3 regions of the Polaromonas sp. P4_H1 genome follow, and region 1 is predicted to be linked to each of the others. Evidence: predicted binding sites of a transcription regulator. Region 1 holds the regulator's gene; each other region holds the start of a gene.
The links. Region 1 encodes sigma-54, which starts transcription at its own class of promoters, with help from an activator protein. Its sites were predicted from a motif close to TGGCANGNAANCTGCTTT; they were not measured.
Positions count from the first base shown of each region.

Region 2: the regulator sigma-54 is predicted to act here: its motif matches at 846-863, upstream of AC1DS5_RS12620 (ammonium transporter).
Region 3: the regulator sigma-54 is predicted to act here: its motif matches at 978-995, upstream of AC1DS5_RS21220 (TorF family putative porin).

Region 1 is NZ_JBFUKG010000001.1:49,414-51,613, reverse strand. It holds gene lptB (LPS export ABC transporter ATP-binding protein) at 1-67, shown strand, start outside; gene AC1DS5_RS00245 (RNA polymerase factor sigma-54) at 209-1,759, shown strand; gene AC1DS5_RS00240 (THUMP domain-containing class I SAM-dependent RNA methyltransferase) at 1,898-2,200, shown strand, end outside.
Region 2 is NZ_JBFUKG010000008.1:201,567-203,766, reverse strand. It holds gene AC1DS5_RS12630 (FMN-binding glutamate synthase family protein) at 1-540, shown strand, start outside; partial or broken gene AC1DS5_RS12625 (IS21 family transposase) at 577-783, opposite strand; gene AC1DS5_RS12620 (ammonium transporter) at 904-2,200, shown strand, end outside.
Region 3 is NZ_JBFUKG010000019.1:85,317-87,516, reverse strand. It holds gene AC1DS5_RS21225 (YifB family Mg chelatase-like AAA ATPase) at 1-838, opposite strand, end outside; gene AC1DS5_RS21220 (TorF family putative porin) at 1,045-1,842, shown strand; gene glnK (P-II family nitrogen regulator) at 1,902-2,200, shown strand, end outside.

The DNA.
Region 1 (2,200 bases):
CCCTTCCGAGATTGTGAACAATGCCGATGTACGCCGCGTTTATCTCGGTGAACACTTCAGAATGTGATGGCTCCCCCCCGTTGTCGCTCACTGCGTGTAGCTCCCTCCCCCCTGCAGGGGGCGGCGCCTGCGCCCCGGCAAAGCCGGTTGCGCGGCCCCCGCTTGGTTAATACATCCCAACTCGCTTTGTCGTGCGCTTAGGGATGTCATGAAACAAGGCCTTTCCCTCAGGGTCTCGCAGCACCTGGCGCTGACGCCGCAACTGCAGCAGTCGATCCGCCTGCTGCAGCTGTCCACCCTTGAGCTGAGCCAGGAAGTCGAGCAGATGCTCGATGAAAATCCGTTCCTGGAAGTGTCGGAAGAAGCCGCACCGCGCGAGGAATTTGGCCTGGAGAATGCCGACACACCGGTCAGCCAGGATAGCCGGGAATTTGAGTTTGCTGGTGATTCAATAGCAGGAAGCCCTGATGAATCAAAAGCTGCAAGCCAAAATGATGTAGATACAGGGCCCGAGGTCAGTTCCGAGGCCAAGCTGGAGGAAAGCTGGGAGGGCGACGGCTCGGTGGAGTCCTCGCCTGACGACAGCGAATGGGGCGGCGACGCGCCGGCCCGCAAAAACAATAATGCGGACGACAGCGAGGCCGAGGCTTCCGACCTGGCCCGCAGCCATGAGTCGCTGCAGGACCATTTGCACCGCCAGTCGCTCAGCCTGCGCCTGTCGGAGGAAGACCAGGCGGCGTTGCATTTCCTGATCGAGTCGCTCAATGACGACGGCTACCTCGAAGACAGTCTCGCGTCACTGGCCGCCGGTCTGGCGGGCGACGACCTTGAGCAGGCGGAAGAGCTGGAACAGCACTTTGCCATGGCCCTGAAGCTGCTGCAGCACATGGAGCCCGCCGGCGTCGGTGCCCGCAACCTGGCCGAGTGTCTCGGCCTGCAACTGCTCGACTGCAAGGACTGCGACGAGACCCGCGCAGCGATCGCCATGTGCAAGCAGCCCATGGAGCTGCTGGCCAAGCGGGATATGAAGCGCCTGTCCTACCTGTGCGGATTTCCGGAAAGCGTGATCCGGGGCGCCATCGCCGTGATCGGCCGGCTGGATCCCAAGCCCGGGCGGCGGTTTGTCAACGTCGAGCGCAACCTCATCGTGCCCGACGTGATCGTCGTCAAGTCGGGCCGCGGCTTCAAGGTCTCCCTCAACAGCGAGGTCATGCCCCGCCTGCGCGTGCACGACATCTATGCCAATGCGCTGAAGCAGCACAAGGGCCAGAACGGGCAGGCCTTGCAGCAGCGCTTGCAGGAGGCACGCTGGTTCATCAAAAACATCCAGCAGCGCTTTGACACCATCCTGCGCGTGAGCAGTGCGATTGTGGAGCGGCAAAAGAATTTCTTCACCCACGGCGAGCTGGCCATGCGTCCGCTGGTGCTGCGCGAAATTGCCGACGAACTGGGCCTGCACGAGTCCACCATCTCGCGCGTCACCACGGCCAAGTACATGAGCACGCCGTTCGGCACCTTCGAGCTCAAGTACTTTTTTGGCTCGGCGCTGGGCACCGAGACCGGTGGCAACGCGTCCAGCACGGCGGTGCGCGCCCTCATCAAGCAGTTTGTCTCGTCCGAGAGCCTGAAAAAGCCGCTCAGCGACAACCAGATTTCCGAAATGCTCAAGGAGCAGGGCATTGAATGCGCGCGCCGCACCGTGGCCAAGTACCGCGAGGCTTTGCGCATCGCGCCTGCCAACCTGCGAAAGTCGCTTTGAAAGTAGCCCCCACGGTCGCCCACTGCGTGTGGCTCCCTGCCCCCCGAGGGGGCCGCTGCGCCTGCGGCCCGGCAAAGCCGGTTCCGCGGCCCCTGCTTGAAAAAGAACCGTCACCCAGCCAGCCGTGAGTCTTCATTCATGAACCAACTTCAACTCTTTTTACCCTGCGCCGCCGGCGTCGAGGCCTTGCTGGCCAGCGAGGTCAAACGCATCACCGGCATCGAAGGCAAGGCCTGGCGCGCCGGCGTGCAGTTGCAGGGCTCCTGGCGTGATGCCCTGCAACTCAACCTGCACAGCCGCCTGGCCCAGCGGGTGCTGATCGAGCTGCAGCACAACCAGTACCGCAGCGAGCAGGACCTCTACAACGCGGCAGCCAGCGTTGCGTGGGAAATCTGGTTCACGCCCAAGCAGACCTTCAAGGTCGAGATCACCGCGCAGCAC
Region 2 (2,200 bases), on a different contig from region 1:
ACGCAGGAGGTCTTCATCGAACACGTCGGCATTCCCATCCTGGCGGCCATCCGGCCGGCGGTGAAGGCGCTGCAGGACCTGGGCATGCACCGCAAGGTGCAGCTCATCGTCTCGGGCGGCATCCGCAACGGCGCCGACGTGGCCAAGGCTCTGGCGCTGGGCGCCGACGCGGTAGCCATCGGCACCGCCGCGCTGGTGGCCCTGGGCGACAACGACCCGCGCTGGCAGGACGAGTACGCCCGGCTGGGCACCGTGGCCGGCGCCTACGACGACTGGCATGAGGGCAAGGACCCGGCCGGTATTACCACGCAGGACCCGGGCCTGGCTTCGCGCCTGGACCCGGTGCAGGCGGGGCGCCGCCTGGCCAACTACCTGTCGGTGCTGACGATGGAAGCCCAGATCATTGCGCGGGCCTGCGGCAAGTCCCACCTGCACAATCTGGAGCCCGAAGACCTGTGCGCGCTGACCCTGGAGGCCTCTGCCATGACGCAGATTCCCATGGCTGGCACGAGCTGGTACCCGGGCGTTCAGGGCTTCTGAACGGTAGTGCGTCGGGTCATCTGGCGGTCGTTGAACATTGAGCTCAATGAACGAGCCGAAGCGCCGCATGGCGGCTTCGGTCCAGATGCGCCGACGGCTGTCCTGCACGTTCTCCTCGACCACGCCTTTTTTCCAGCCCGGGGCGACGTTGCAGAAGTCGGGGTCGAACAGGTAATGGCAGACCATAGCGCCAAAGCGAGCGTTGACGTTACGCGGCTTGCCGCGTCGCACCCTGGCCACGGCAGCATAGCTACAAACATGCGCAAGTTGAATGAGATGATCGAAAAGTTCCTGTCAGGAAAAACTGGCATGGACGTTGCTGAAGGTCCTGCGCACTTTTTCAACCCTTAAAGGACTTTTGCCATGAAAAGATTTCCTGCGGCGCTTGCCATATGCAGCGCCTTCGTTCTCAGCTCGGTCGCCTACGCGGCCGACGCTGCGCCACTGCCCAACAAGGGCGATACCAGTTGGATGATTGTTGCAACCTTGCTGGTCATCATGATGGCCGTGCCCGGCCTGCCCCTGTTTTATGGCGGCATGGTGCGCACGAAGAACATGCTTTCGGTAATGATGCAGGTCATGGTGACCTTCGCTCTGCTGGGCGTGTTGTGGTGCCTGTATGGTTACAGCCTGGCTTTTACCGAAGGCAACGCCTTCTTTGGGGGCTTCGACCGTGCGTTTCTCAAGGGTGTCACGCCCGACAGCGTGATCGCCACGTTCAGCAAGGGCGTGGTGATTCCGGAATTCATCTACATCGCCTTCCAGATGACGTTTGCGGCCATTACGCCCACCCTCATCATCGGATCGCTGGCCGAGCGCGTGAAGTTCTCGGCAGTGCTCGCCTTCATGGTGTTGTGGTTCACCTTCAGCTACCTGCCTATTGCCCACATGGTGTGGTACTGGGCCGGCCCTGACGCTTACACCAGCGCCGAAGTGGCCGACAAAGTCGGCGCCACAGCAGGCTTCCTGTTCCAGAAAGGTGCCATCGACTTCGCGGGCGGCACGGTTGTGCACATCAACGCGGCAATGGCTGGCATCGTGGGCGCTTTCCTGATTGGCAAGCGCGTCGGTTTCAACAAGGAACCCATGACACCGCACAGCCTGACGATGACAATGATCGGCGCCTCACTGCTGTGGGTGGGCTGGTTCGGCTTTAACGTCGGCTCCAATCTGGAGGCGAGCGGCACGGCGACCCTGGCATTCGTCAACACGTTCCTGGCCACCTGCGCGGCCACCGTATCGTGGGTCTTTGCGGAATGGATCCGCAAGGGCAAACCCTCCATGCTGGGTGCGGCATCTGGTGCGATTGCCGGCCTGGTGGCCATTACGCCCGCCTGCGGCTATGTTGGCGCCATGGGCGGCCTGGTGATCGGCTTGCTGGCCGGTTTGGCCTGCTTCTGGGGCGTTACGGGGCTCAAGCGCATGCTGGGCGCGGATGACAGCCTGGATGTGTTCGGCGTGCACGGCGTGGGCGGCATTCTGGGCGCCTTGCTCACCGGCGTATTCGTGTCGCCCAAGCTGGGCGGTACCGGCGTCTACGACTACGTGGCCAACAAGGTCGCCGACTTCGACATGACGACCCAGCTCATCAGCCAATTGTGGGGCGTGGGTGTGTCGATCGTCTGGTCGGGCGTGGTGTCGTTCATCGCCTTCAAGCTGG
Region 3 (2,200 bases), on a different contig from region 1:
AGCGACCGCCCAGCGAGGCGACCGCGGCGCTTTCCAGCGCCTCCTCGGTGGTCATGGCGGGCAGCAGGCCGGCAAAACGTTGTGCCAGCATGGATTTGCCGGAGCCGGGCGCGCCCATCATCAAGATGCTGTGTCCGCCGGCCGCGGCAATTTCCAGCGCCCGCCGGGCCGCCGCCTGGCCCTTGACGTCGGCGAGATCCGGGTAATCTGCCTGCTCCCGGCGAGGAATGGGCGCGATCCGGGTCCAGCCGTCCAGCACCTCGGGTGGCGTGTCACCGGGCAGGAATTGCCTGACCACGTCCAGCAAATGGTGCGCACGGTAGATTTCGGCGTCGGGAACCAGCGCTGCCTCCTGGGCGCTGCCTTCCGGCAGCACCAATTTGGGTTGCCTGGCCGGCATGCCGGGTTTGTCAGGAGTCATGGCGCCATCGTTTTTTGCGAGGTGCGCCAGTGCCAGGCTCATGGCCAAGGCGCCTCTTACAGGGCGCAGGTCACCGCCCAAAGACAACTCCCCCGCGAACTCATAGCCCGCCAGCTTGCGGGCGTCCAGCTGGCCGCTGGCTGCCAGAATGCCCAGGGCAATCGGCAAATCAAAGCGGCCGGAGTCCTTGGGCAAATCCGCAGGTGCCAGATTCACCGTGATCCTCTTGTTGGCCGGAAACTCCAGCCCGGTGTTCTGAATGGCGGAGCGCACCCGCTCGCGTGCTTCCTTCACCTCGGTTTCAGCCAGGCCCACCAGGGTGAAGCTGGGCAAGCCGTTCGCCAGATGCACTTCGACGCACACCGGCCGTGCCTCCAGACCCAGCAGGGCCCGGCTATGCACTAAAGACAAGCTCATTTTTGTAACTCCCTCTTAAATGCATCAAAGTTGTGCGCATATTTGAGCCAACTTGGTGCAATATTCGTTTTTCTTGGTTTAGATGTAACGCGACAGTGCGCGAAAAGGTAGACGTGTACCCACAGAAGGAGCGGGGGTTTGGCACGTAACGTGCTACGAACAATTCGGGCAACTTCAACCAACTTCAACAACCTTCGGAGCTTCTCATGAAACTTATCCCCGTCCAGGTCGCACTTGCCGCATCTCTGGTTATGTCCAGCGCAGTCTTTGCCCAGACGCCAGCCCCTGCCGCAGAGCCATCCCCGCTGTCATTCAACATCTCCCTGACCAGCAATTACAAGTTCCGTGGCCAGGACCAGGATTACTCCAAGACACGAAGTTTCAAGCCGGCCCTGCAGGGCGGCGTCGATTATGCGTTCAGCAACGGTTTCTATGTGGGTAACTGGAACTCCACCATCAACTGGACCAAGTACCTGCCTTCCGGCGACAACAGCCATGTTGAAGTCGATCTCTATGGTGGCTACAAGTTCAAGGCCGGCCCTCTCGACATGGATGTGGGCGCTCTGACCTACCTCTATCCGGGTGCCAGTGGCGCCAACACGACCGAGGTCTACCTCGGGGCCGCTTACGGGCCGGTCAGCGCCAAGTACTCCCACACCGTTTCCAAGGGCTACTTTGGACTCGGCAAGGAATACCTGGTGGGTGAGGGCCGTGGCACCGGCTACCTGAACCTGGCGTTCGCCCAGGAAGTGATGCCCAAGGTGACCTTCAAGGCCTCCCTCGGCTTTACCGACCTGAAGAGCGCCGCGAACTCCGCCGGCCTGCCTGATTACATGGACTACAGCGTTGGCGCCGCCTACGACCTGGGCGACGGTCTCTCCCTGTCGGGTGCTGTGGTCGGTGGCAACAAGAAAAACAGCTATCTGTATCCCGCGTCAGTTGACACCAGCGGCAAGTCCATCAACAAGGGCACGCTGGTTGTGACGCTGACCAAAACCCTGTAAAGGCGGCAGAAGCGGCGCACAGCCTGGCCGCTTCCCTATTCATCCTGGAGGAACCTGAAATGAAACTAGTAACGGCCATCATTAAACCGTTCAAGCTGGACGAGGTGCGTGAAGCACTCTCCGGTATTGGCGTGCAAGGCATCACGGTGACGGAAGTCAAGGGCTTCGGCCGTCAGAAAGGCCACACGGAACTGTACCGCGGTGCAGAGTACGTGGTCGACTTTCTGCCCAAGGTCAAAATTGAGGCGGCAGTCTCTGACGAGCTGGTGGACCGCGTGATTGAAGCGGTTGAAGGTGCTGCCCGCACCGGCAAGATCGGCGACGGCAAGGTCTTTGTCTATAACCTCGAGCAGGTTGT